3 regions of the Cronobacter sakazakii genome follow, and region 1 is predicted to be linked to each of the others. Evidence: predicted binding sites of a transcription regulator. Region 1 holds the regulator's gene; each other region holds the start of a gene.
What was found. Region 1 encodes Fur, which represses iron uptake genes when iron is present. Its sites were predicted from a motif close to ATAATAATGAGAACNACTATCAA; they were not measured.
Positions count from the first base shown of each region.

Region 2: the regulator Fur is predicted to act here: its motif matches at 1,188-1,210, upstream of CSK29544_RS10215 (Nramp family divalent metal transporter).
Region 3: the regulator Fur is predicted to act here: its motif matches at 759-781, upstream of fhuE (ferric-rhodotorulic acid/ferric-coprogen receptor FhuE).

Region 1 covers NZ_CP011047.1:4,081,729-4,085,914, reverse strand. Annotated here, with positions in the region: gene CSK29544_RS19400 (beta-N-acetylhexosaminidase) at 1-413, shown strand, start outside; gene CSK29544_RS19395 (helix-turn-helix domain-containing protein) at 466-1,077, opposite strand; gene fur (ferric iron uptake transcriptional regulator) at 1,400-1,852, opposite strand; gene fldA (flavodoxin FldA) at 2,143-2,673, opposite strand; gene ybfE (LexA regulated protein) at 2,835-3,116, opposite strand; gene ybfF (esterase) at 3,245-4,012, opposite strand.
Region 2 covers NZ_CP011047.1:2,170,171-2,174,356, forward strand. Annotated here, with positions in the region: gene CSK29544_RS10210 (NupC/NupG family nucleoside CNT transporter) at 1-894, opposite strand, end outside; gene CSK29544_RS10215 (Nramp family divalent metal transporter) at 1,251-2,489, shown strand; gene CSK29544_RS10220 (DUF2502 domain-containing protein) at 2,554-2,910, opposite strand; gene mgrA (L-glyceraldehyde 3-phosphate reductase) at 3,046-4,035, opposite strand.
Region 3 covers NZ_CP011047.1:3,690,409-3,694,594, forward strand. Annotated here, with positions in the region: gene CSK29544_RS17615 (YcfL family putative periplasmic lipoprotein) at 1-193, opposite strand, end outside; gene hinT (purine nucleoside phosphoramidase) at 195-554, opposite strand; gene fhuE (ferric-rhodotorulic acid/ferric-coprogen receptor FhuE) at 901-3,102, shown strand; gene ptsG (PTS glucose transporter subunit IIBC) at 3,280-4,186, opposite strand, start outside.

The DNA.
Region 1 (4,186 bases):
TGTACCCGCGTCTGTTAGCTGTAGCTGAACGCGCCTGGCATCGCGCGGCCTGGGAGCAGGATTATCAGGCTGGTCGCGAATATAAAGGCGGCGAAACCCATCAGGTGGATGTAAAAGCGCTGCATGATGACTGGACGCGCTTTGCGAACCTGGCGGGCAGCCGTGAGCTGCCGAAGCTTGAAAAAGCGGGCGTGCAATTCCGCCTGCCGGTGCCGGGCGCGCGCATTCACGACGGCGTGTTGCAGATGAACGTCAGTCTGCCAGGTGTCGCGATGGAATACTCCACTGATGGCGGCGCGCACTGGCAGCGCTACGACGATGCGAAGCCGCCACGCGTGACGGGTGCCGTACAGGTACGAAGCGTCAGCAGCGACGGTAAACGTTACAGCCGTGTGGATAACGTACAGCCCTAACGCAATAAAAAGCCAGCCTCCGGGCTGGCTTTCTTATGAACGGGCGCGCGCTCTACAGCGATTCAGGCAGATGGTGAACCGCAACCAGTTTGCCTTTGCTTATCTCAATATTTTTCGCACCGCGCAACTGAGAAAGGGTTTTCATCACCATGCTGCGGGAAAGATTGGTTTTTTTAACGATATAGTCGGCCACGTTAATCCGGTTACGCATGAACTCATCCATTGTCGCGAGACAATCGATATTCGCTTTAATCATGCTGTAGCTGTTTCTTCCCATCATAATTTCTTCGCGATAGCAAAGCATATTAATAAACCATGAGGACAAAATAAGCAGATGTAACTGGCAGTGATTTTTCTCAATTTCCTGAATGAAATAATCAAAAGGAATTAACTGGTAATGGCATTCGGAATCAGCCTGTAATTTGGCGAATTGAGTTTTGCCTAAATTCCTCGCCAGTCCCAGCACAGAGGGTGCGCTGCTTTTTTCCAGCAACAGCCTGTCACTCTGGCGCATCAGAGAGAACTGACCGCCACGAATGATGCAGATCTCCCCGTCCCGAAGCGGGATCAGCGTATTTTTCTCTGCACGAGACCAGTTGCCGTAGCTATTAAAAATATCCGCAATACGGTAAATCTCAGCAAGCGGTTTAGGGGGTAAGACCATGTTGGTTACCTTAATAAAATAAAATTAAATCGTTGCTGTATCTTAATGGATGCTTTTTTATGGCTGCAATAAGGGGCAGAGAACAGAAAAGGAAAAACAGGGATAATCTCATCTCTAACCGATTGAGTGATAAAGATATTTATCTTTTCTGAATTTCGATTTAAAAAAATATATGTGGTTTAATTAAGCATTGTGCGCTGTATTAAAACACTCCAGTTTTCAAATTTTATCTAAAAAAATACATCTATATTTTTGTTAAAGGGGGTTCAGGCAATAAAAAGGCCGACAAATGTCGGCCTGGGATAATGCAGTATAGCGAGCGTTATTTCCCGCCAGCCTCGTGGGCGTGTTCATTTTCGCGGCAGTCGCCATCGGCGCAGTGACCGTACAGATAGAGGCTGTGGTTGGTCAGGCGGATGCCGTGGCGCGTGGCGATTTCACGCTGACGCGCTTCAATAGAATCATCACTGAATTCGATCACTTTGCCGCAATCGAGGCAAATCAGGTGATCGTGATGATGCTGTTGCGTCAGCTCGAAAACGGATTTACCGCCTTCAAAGTTGTGACGAGTGACGATGCCGGCATCGTCGAACTGGTTAAGTACGCGATAGACCGTGGCAAGGCCAATCTCTTCACCCATGTCAATCAGACGCTTATAGAGGTCTTCCGCACTGACATGATGATTGACCGGTTCCTGCAGCACTTCGAGGATTTTTAATCGAGGAAGCGTGACTTTCAGGCCGGCCTTCTTTAATGCGGTATTGTTGTCAGTCATGCGGAATCTGTCCTGTTGCTTAACGACTCGCTCCGGAAGGGAGCGATACATCGGATACGCCGAAGATGAATGCGTCTCATTATAGAACTGACATGCCTAAATGAAAACCGCAAGCGTCCGGCAAAAAAGAGCTTAAAAATCGTGGGCCAGCCAGCGTTTTTCACGTGGAGAGCCTGATAATTAAGAAAGCCATTGTACAGCGTAGTGAGGGAAAGTTAAAAATTTGTAGCAATTATTTTCATTGCTTTTATCTATCAAACGGCGCGGAACGGTGCCCGCGCCGCTTATCATCAGGCGTTGATGATTTCCTGCAGATGCAGCTCTTCGGACACCTGTTTGACCCATTTTTCAACGCGTTCGGCGGTCAGCTCCGGCTGGCGATCTTCGTCAATCGCGAGACCAACGAAGTGGTCGTCATCAGCGAGGCCTTTAGAAGCTTCAAAGTGGTAACCTTCGGTCGGCCAGTGGCCAACAATGGTCGCACCGCGCGGCTCGATGATGTCGCGAATGGTGCCCAGCGCGTCGCAGAAATATTCTGCGTAATCTTCCTGGTCGCCGCAGCCGAAAAGCGCCACCAGCTTGCCGTTAAAGTCAATTTCTTCGAGCGTCGGGAAGAAGTCGTCCCAGTCGCACTGCGCTTCGCCGTAGTACCAGGTCGGGATGCCAAGCAGAAGAATATCGAATGCTTCCAGATCCTCTTTGCTGCTTTTAGCAATGTCATGCACTTCAGCAACGTCAGTCCCGAGCTGTTTCTGGATAATTTTTGCGATATTTTCGGTATTGCCGGTGTCGCTGCCGAAAAAGATGCCTACGATTGCCATAAGAAGAATAACCTCTTGAATCTAAATGTGATGGTGCTGGCATAACGCCCACAGATAGGGCAATCATAGCAGAACAGAAGAAGGTGCGGAAACGCTATCAGGCACCGGGTGCACTCTCTGCTACATTGCCCGGTCCTTTTGGGTAAAATTCAGACCAGACCTTACTCCTGCAAGGCTTTCAGCTGCGCGAGCAGCATCGCTTCTATCAGCTCGCTGCGGCTGATATTGCGCGCCTGCGCGAGATGGTTCAGCGCGTCTACCGCGTCGGCGTTCAGCTTCAGCTCCACGCGCTTAAGCCCGCGAACTTTGTCACGCTTAAGCTGGTTGCGCTTATTGATGCGCAGCTGTTCGTCGCGCGACAGCGGATTGGTTTTCGGTCTGCCCGGACGGCGTTCATCCGCGAAGAGATCGAGCGTTGTGCGGTCCGTTTGTTCTTTTGCCATGGTATGAGTATAGACAGGGGAAACAGGCTGCCGTGGCGGAGCCCGGCGGTATTTCAGCGCGCCATCATACATCAGGGAGCGAAGCGCGCCAACGCATCCGGCGCGCGACGGCGCCGGTCGGTCTGTTTTTAATCAGTTTCCAGAAAACGACGAATCGCGCGCAGCACCGCCTGCGGTTTTTCGGCATGCACCCAGTGGCCTGCGCCCGCAATCACATGCGCGCGGGCTTTGGGGAACTGTGAGAGCAGCGCCTCGCGGTGCGCTTCTTCCACATAAGGCGACGCGCCGCCGCGAATAAACAGCGCCGGGCCGTGCCAGGCAGGCACCGTTTCCCAGCCGACGATATGCGAATACTGGCTCCACAGCACCGACACATTAAAGCGCCACTCGCCATCGACAAACGATTTCAGCAGAAACTGCACCACGCCTTCCTCGCGGATATGCTGGCGCATAATCTCCGCCGCCTGCTGGCGTGAGGTAACGCCCGCGTCGCTCACCGCGTTCACCGCATTGAATATTTCATCGTGACGGCGCACCTGATAATCCACAGGCGCTATATCAATCGCCACCAGCTTTTCAATGCGATCTGGCGCAAGCGCGGTCACCGCCATTGCCGCTTTGCCGCCCATTGAATGACCGATAAGAATCACCTTATTCAGCCCCTGCGCATCCAGCGTTTCGAGAATATCCTGCGCCATCGCCGGATAATCCATCGTCTCGCTGCGCCCGGAAAGCCCGTGGTTTCGCAAATCAACCTGCACAACGTCATGATCGTCCACCAGATCGCGAGCCAGCACGCCCAGGTTATCCAGGCTGCCAAACAGCCCGTGAATTAACACAATCGGTGTATTTTGAGTCGGTTGTTGCGCAGATTGCGTGCGGATATTTAATTTCATGGCAAAGTTCTTTTTTGGCGACTGACAGGTTAGGTTATCATGTTGACCATTCTGCCGCCCGGCTGCAAGGTTCCAGTTAATTCCGACTTTTGCGGCCTTCCTGGTTTGACGCTATCCGCTGTTGGGTTTTAACTTTATACTCCCAACGACTTGTATTCAGAAAAGATATCGCAC
Region 2 (4,186 bases), 1.9 Mb from region 1:
GTTAGCCGGCACGCCCATCACCCAGGCAACCGGGTAGAAAATGTAGCCCAGAATGCCCTGGAAGGAGATGCCAAGCACCGCGGCGAACAGCGCGTTCAGACCAGAAATCAGCGCGATAAAGCCAATCAGCATCGCGGCTACGATAATCGCCACTTTGAAACCTGCCAGAATGTACTCGCCCAGCATTTCGAAGAAGCTCTGCCCTTCATGCAGGTTAGACATCTGCAAATCTTCTTCATTCTCAACGCGGTACGGGTTGATGATGGAGAGGACGATAAAGGTACTGAACATATTCAGGATCAGCGCCGCCACCACGTACTGCGGTTTCAGCATGGTCATGTACGCGCCGACGATAGACATGGACACCGTGGACATCGCAGTTGCGGCCATGGTGTACATACGGTTGCGTGACATTTTGCCGAGAATATCCTTATAGGCGATAAAGTTTTCTGATTGTCCCAGAATCAGCGAGCTTACCGCGTTAAAGGATTCCAGTTTACCCATACCGTTCACTTTAGAGAGAACCGTACCGATAGCCCGGATAACAATCGGCAGTACGCGAATGTGTTGCAGAATACCGATTAACGCAGAGATAAAAACGATAGGGCAAAGCACTTTCAGGAAGAAGAATGCCAGACCTTCATCGTTCATTTTGCCAAAGACAAAGTTTGTCCCTTCATTAGCAAAGCCGAGCAGTTTTTCAAACATATCGGCAAAGCCTTTAACAAAGCCCAGGCCAATATTTGAATTAAGGAAGAACCAGGCCAGCAGCACTTCAAGCACCAGCAGCAGGCCAATATAAGGCAGACGAATTTTTTTGCGGTCATGACTGACCAGCAAAGCAAGCAGCGCTACAACGGCGAGCGCCAAAACGAAATGAAGAACGCGGGACATATTTGCTCCAAATATGAGGCAGGTTTAATTTCCGTGCACATTCTATGCAACAACCATTTAGAAAACGAGATCTGCAACACACTATAGTTACGTCATGTGACCAAACGCTAAAAGAGTGATCAAACATACAAAAATGTTATGTTGCGTAAAGCAGTGAAAGGTTATCTTTTGCTGCTACACTTTTAACATACGTGGGCGCACGGCAAAGTATTTTCCGCGTATTCCTCGATCTTAACCCACCTTTCATTGATTTCAGCTATCAGAGCCATTAAGGATTGTCCGGTTTAATGAACTTGATAATCATTCTCATTTTGGTAGCATGAAACATAGCAAAGGCTATATTTCAGAGGCAGAGCATGAACCACACTCGCGTTGAGCAAAATCGTGGCCGTACAGCGCGGAAGTTAAGGCTGGCGCTGATGGGGCCAGCTTTCATCGCTGCCATTGGCTATATCGATCCGGGTAACTTTGCGACCAATATTCAGGCAGGCGCGAGCTTTGGCTATCAGCTGTTGTGGGTCGTCGTCTGGGCGAACCTGATGGCGATGCTGATTCAGGTGCTCTCGGCCAAGCTTGGCATCGCGACGGGCAAAAATCTCGCTGAGCAAATTCGCGATCACTATCCGCGCCCGGTTGTCTGGTTTTACTGGGTGCAGGCGGAGATCATCGCGATGGCGACCGATCTCGCGGAATTCATTGGCGCGGCGATAGGTTTTAAACTCATTCTTGGCGTATCGCTTCTGCAGGGCGCGGTACTGACCGGTATCGCCACGTTTCTGATCCTGATGCTGCAAAAGCGCGGGCAAAAGCCGCTTGAGAAAGTCATCGGCGGGCTGCTGCTGTTTGTGGCGGCGGCCTATATCGTCGAGCTCTTCTTCTCGCAGCCGAAACTGGCGGAGCTCGGCAAAGGGATGCTGATCCCAAGCCTGCCTACATCCGAAGCGGTGTTCCTGGCCGCAGGCGTGCTGGGGGCGACCATCATGCCGCATGTTATCTATCTGCACTCGTCGCTGACGCAAAACCTGCATGACGGCTCGCGCAAAGAACGCTACTCGGCGACCAAATGGGACGTGGCGATCGCCATGACCATCGCCGGTTTTGTGAATCTGGCGATGATGGCGACCGCAGCGGCGGCGTTTCACTTTAGCGGCCACACCAAAGTGGCGGAGCTTGATCAGGCGTACCTGACACTCGAACCACTGCTGAGCCACGCGGCGGCGACCATTTTTGGGTTAAGTCTGGTAGCGGCGGGTCTCTCTTCCACGGTGGTGGGCACGCTGGCAGGGCAGGTAGTGATGCAGGGGTTTGTACGCTTCAGTATTCCGCTCTGGGTGCGTCGCGCGGTCACCATGGCGCCGTCGTTTATCGTTATTCTGATGGGGCTTGATCCGACGCGTATTCTGGTGATGAGCCAGGTGCTGCTGAGCTTTGGTATCGCGCTGGCGCTGGTGCCGCTGCTGTTCTTTACCAGCAATAAAGCGCTGATGGGCGAGCTGGTCAACACGCCGTGGGTGAAACGTACCGGGTGGGCGATTGTCGTGCTGGTAGTGGCGCTCAATATCTGGCTACTGGTGGGCACGGCGCTTGGGTTATAGCGACGTAAAAGACGTAAAAAAGGCAGGCGCTGAGCCTGCCTTTTTTGTGATGTAGCGTGTGAAATCAGTGGTGATGACCATGTCCGCGGCCATGTTTACCCCAGCCGCGACGGTCGTCGCGATCGTTCCAGCCTTCACGATAGCCGCGTTCATACGCCCGGCGGTCATCCCAGCCGCGATGTTTATCCCATCCGCGGTGCAGGCCATTGTCATGACGCCACCAGCGGTCGCCGCGCCACTCATAATGGTTACGCCAGTAGTCGCGGTCGCGCCAGCGGCCGCCGTCCCAGTAGTTACCGTAATTGTCGCGATCGCCAATTTGTAATTTGATGGATGGCAACAGGGTGATTTCACCAGCGCTGGCGATAAGTGGCGCGGTGCCTGCCAGTAACGCTGCTGCAAGAATCAGTGACCTGAACATACTTATCTCCTTCACGATCGGGGCCGTAGTGGCCTGTTGCAGTAATATTACGGACCTGTAAATCCCTGCAGCATCGCTCCGACTCTGAAAACAGGTATGACCGCACTTTTTGCTAAAGCAGTGTCACCTGATGCACTATGCGAGTATCGCCTCGATCGCCTGCCGTTCTTCGGCGGAAAAGCCCCGGTTTGCGAGCATTCCCACCGCATCGTCTATCTGGCTGGTCTTGCTGGCACCAATCAACACTGACGTCACTTTCTCATCGCGCAGCACCCAGGCGAGCGCCATCTGTGACAGTTTCTGCCCACGCTGTAGGGCGAGATCGTTCAGCTTGCGCACTTTATCGAGTTTCTCAGGCGTGATCTGATCCGGGTTCAGGAAACGGCTGCCGCTGGCGGCGCGCGAATCTGCCGGAATGCCGTTCAGGTAACGGTCCGTCAGTTGCCCGCCAGCCAGCGGCGAGAAGGCGATACTGCCGACGCCTTTTTCCTGCAAGAGATCCAACAGGCCATCCTCTACCCAGCGCTCAAACATCGAATATTTGGGTTGATGGATAATGCACGGCGTGCCGAGCTGCGCCAGCAGATCGATAGCCTCGCGTGCGCGGTCTGCCGGGTAGTTAGAGATGCCGACATACAGCGCTTTACCCTGACGCACGATATGGTCCAGCGCGCGCATGGTTTCTTCGAGCGGCGTCTCCGGGTCCGGGCGGTGGTGATAGAAAATATCGACATATTCAAGGCCCATGCGCTTCAGGCTCTGGTCAAGGCTCGAAATCAGATACTTGCGCGAGCCCCAGTCGCCGTAAGGGCCGTCCCACATCGTGTAGCCCGCTTTGGTGGAGATAATCAGCTCGTCACGGTACGGCAGAAAATCCTCTTTCAGGAGGCGACCAAAATGGCTTTCGGCGGAGCCCGGCGGCGGCCCGTAATTATTGGCGAGATCAAAATGGGTAATGCCGAGATCAAACGACCGGCGCAGCAACTGGCGGCTGGTCTCGACCAGCGTGGCGTCGCCAAAGTTATGCCACAGGCCGAGAGAAATGGCCGGGAGCTTCAGGCCGCTGCGTCCGCAACGGCGGTATTCCATAGTGGCGTAGCGCGCCGGATCTGCCTGATAAACCATGCTTCTTCACCTCTGTATGTGGTTACTGCCCTGTGTAATTATCGAATTGAGTGACTCACCCGTACCGCAAGTGTATACGTTTACACTCAACGCGAAAGCTGACAGCCTACACGCCCGACGCGCGTAAATCTTGCTTGCCACCGCTTTTTGC
Region 3 (4,186 bases), 390 kb from region 1:
TGTAAATGGTCGCAGCGGCGACAGGCTTGCCGTTTTGCAAAGAAAAGTCTGGTTTTTCAGCGGTGATGCCCGCTGCCAGCACGCTGGATTCCATGACAATGGCCTGCTCATCGCCGACGGGAATGGTCGGCGTGGAACGGCACCCCGCCATCAGCAGAGCGGCCAGCAACCAGCCTGTGCGTACGCGTGCCATCTCAGAGGCCTTTATGCGCAAGCATTGGCCCCAGCGCACGGCCGCCGACCAGATGCATATGGATGTGGTAGACCTCCTGCCCGCCATGACGATTGCAGTTCATGATAAGGCGATAGCCATCTTCGGCGATGCCTTCCTGCTGTGCGATTTTCGCCGCGACAGTAAAAAGACGCCCCAGCGCCTGTTCGTGTTCCGCCGTGACGTCATTGACCGTCGGCACCAGCACATTCGGGACGATTAAAATATGGGTCGGGGTCTGGGGAGAAATATCGCGAAACGCGGTGACAAGCTCATCCTGATAGACGATGTCGGCGGGGATCTCGCGACAAATAATTTTGCTGAAAATGGTTTCTTCGGCCATGGTTTTTTTCCTTCTTGGATAAACGTTAAGAGTATGAGCGAGATAATCGCATCCTTTCAACCTTTGCCCCGGTTTTTCTTTATAAAGCGGATATTTATAGCGCGCTACACGCGACTCCTGATGCCGCTGCGCCTGACAGTTATTCCGCCCTGCTTACGCATGAGTTTGTAACGCCTCTTACATTTGTTTACAGCGCAAAGACAAATGATTATATTTCTCATTCTTATTGACAGCGGAACGTTGTTTTAGTCTGCGAACATTTTCCATCAGGACGGGAAGCCTGGGGAGAGCGTCGTATGACAACAGCCTGATGCACAGCATCATTTTCTTATTCTAAGGGCAACACATGGCTAAGCATGCACTCCGTCAGGGCGCCGTTCCGGCGTCTTCCCTTCCCTCTTTGCTCGCGCTCAGTATCGCCAGCGCGCTGGCAGCGCCCGCGGCTTACGCAGCGCCTGCCGCCAGCGACACGATAGTGGTCGATGCCGCCGCCGACAGCGGCACGCCTGACGAATCACAGGATTACAGCGTCAAAACCACCACGTCCGGCACCAAAATGCTCCTGGTGCCGCGTGATATTCCGCAGTCGGTCAGCGTCATTAGCCAGCAGCGCATGCAGGATCAGCAGTTAACGACTATTGAAGATGTGCTGGAAAACACCACGGGCGTGACCGCCTCGCGCATCGATACCAGCCGGACCAACTTTTTCGCACGCGGTTTTTACATCAGCAATTTCGCCTATGAAGATATGCCGACGTTTCTTGATAACCGCTGGAACTTTGGCGACACCGCGGGCGACACGGCGATATACGATAAAATCGAGATCGTGCGCGGCGCGGCCGGGCTTATGAGCGGCACCGGCAACCCGTCGGCGTATGTGAATATGGTGCGTAAACACGCTGACAGCCAGACGTTTAAAGGCAACGTCTCTGCCACTTATGGCAGCTGGGACAAACAACGCTACGTGATGGATGTGCAGTCGCCGCTGGTGGAGTCCGGTAAAGTTCGCGGGCGCGTGGTCGCCGGTTATCAGGATAACGAAAGCTTCGTTGAGCGTAACCATTACCGCAAAAAATTCATTTATGGCGTCGTGGATGCCGACATCACCGAGTCAACGCTGCTGTCACTCGGCTATGACTATCAGAAAAGCGAAGAAGACAGCCCGACCTGGGGCGGATTCCCTTCGCTTTACAGCGACGGCAGCCGGACGCATTTCCGCCGCGGTTTTAATACCGCCGCCGACTGGGCCTACTCCGATCTCGATTCCACCAAAATTTTCGCCAACCTGACGCAGCGCTTTAATAACGGCTGGGAGGCGAAAGTGAACGCGATGCACGCCGAAACCAATTTCGACAACCGCATGATGTATATCGACGGTTTCCCGGATAAAACCACCGGTCGCTACAATGCCGCGCTCTGGCAGGGCGCGTGGGGCGGCTGGAACGTGGGCGAGCGTAAGCAGGATTCGGTCGACGCCTTCGTGCGCGGCGGCTACGAGCTGGCGGGACGTCAGCATGAAATGATGTTTGGCGGCAGCTACAGCCGCCAGCGCAACAACTATGACAATTCATATCCGGTGAATGATAATTCCGGCCTGATGGATGTCGGAAATATTCACGATTATGACGGCAACACGGTGGCGAACCCGACGTGGTCCAGCTTTGCGCTTTACCAGCGCGACGTGATTCGTCAGAAATCCATTTACGCCGCCACGCGCCTCTCGCTTGCCGATCCGCTGCATCTGATTCTGGGCGCGCGCTACACCGAGTGGAACGCAAAATACAATCTGGAGCGCAAGCCGGATGAAATTCGTCGCAGCAAAGCGGATGACGTGACGCCTTACGCGGGCCTGATTTACGATATCGACGATACCTGGTCGGCGTATGCCAGCTATACCTCTATCTTCCAGCCGAGCGGTCAGCGTGATGTAAACAGCGAGTTCCTCGATCCGACCACCGGTAAAGCCTATGAAGCCGGGCTCAAAGCCGACTGGTTTAACACCCGTCTGACGGCCTCGCTCGCGGTGTTCCGCATCGAGCAGGATAACGTGGCGTTGAACACCGGTGTGATCATCCCTGGCTCCGGCGGGCAGACGGCGTATAAATCCGTTGATGGCACCGTCAGTAAAGGGGTTGAGCTTGAGCTGAACGGCGCGCTGACCGATAACTGGCAGCTGACCTTCGGTGCGAGCCGCTATGTGGCCGAAGCGGGCGATGGCGTGGCCGTCAACCCGGACCAGCCGCGCACCACCATGAAATTGTTTACCCGTTATCAGTTGCCGACGCTGCCCGCATTGACCGTGGGCGGCGGCGCGCGCTGGCAGACCAAAACCTGGCAGGATATCGCAGGGCCGAATGGCGACACGCGCATTTCCCAGAACGGCTATACCGTGGTGGATCTGTTCACGCGCTACCAGGCGACCAAAAATCTTGCGGTACAGGCGAACCTGAACAACGTCTTCGATAAAGTGTATTACGATTATCTGGGCACGTATGGCGTCTACGGCGCGCCGCGCAACTTCTCCGTGACGGCGAGCTACAGCTTCTGACATTTATTACTACGAACAAAAGGGAGCCTGATGGCTCCCTTTTTTATTCCCTGATTAACGTCTGCCGCGATCCAGGTTTATCGATGCTATCCCTGTGCGCTCTCATCTTTACCCTTATGACAGACGTAAAAAAGGGAGGCTTACGCCTCCCTCTTTTTATCTCCCCGTCAGCCAGGATTAGCTGTTACGGATGTACTCATCCATTTCGGTTTTCAGGTTATCGGATTTAGTCCCGAAAATCGCCTGAACGCCGGAGCCTGCGACAACCACGCCCGCAGCACCCAGTTTCTTCAGGCCAGCCTGATCCACTTTCGCCACGTCAGCCACGCTTACGCGCAGACGAGTGATACAGGCGTCGAGGTTAGTGATGTTCTCTTTACCACCAAACGCGGCCACCAGAGCCGGTGCCATTTCGCTGGTGCCAGCGGCTTTGGCGTCTTCGGTCGCGTCTTCACGGCCCGGGGTTTTCAGATCCAGCGCTTTGATAAGCACACGGAAGATGGTGTAGTAAACCACCGCGTAGCCCGCGCCCACAATCGGGAACAGCCACAGTTTGCTGCTGTTACCGGACAGAACGATGAAGTCGATCAGGCCGTGGGAGAAGGACGTACCGTCACGCATACCCAGAAGGATACAGATCGGGAAAGCCAGACCTGCCAGAATCGCGTGGATAACGTACAGGATCGGCGCCACGAACATGAAGGAGAACTCGATCGGCTCGGTGATACCGGTCAGGAACGAGGTCAGCGCCGCGGAGATCATGATACCGCCCACTTTGGCGCGGTTTTCCGGTTTAGCCGAATGCCAGATAGCGATGGCAGCAGCCGGCAGACCGTACATTTTGAACAGGAAGCCGCCAGAGAGTTTGCCCGCGGTCGGGTCACCCGCCATGTAGCGCGGGATATCGCCGTGGAACACCTGACCTGCCGCGTTGGTGAATTCGCCGATCTGCATCTGGAAAGGTACGTTCCAGATATGGTGCAGACCAAACGGCACCAGGCAGCGTTCGATGAAGCCGTAGATACCAAACGCGACAACCGGGTTCTGGTAAGCCGCCCACTGAGAGAACGTCTGGATAGCGGAA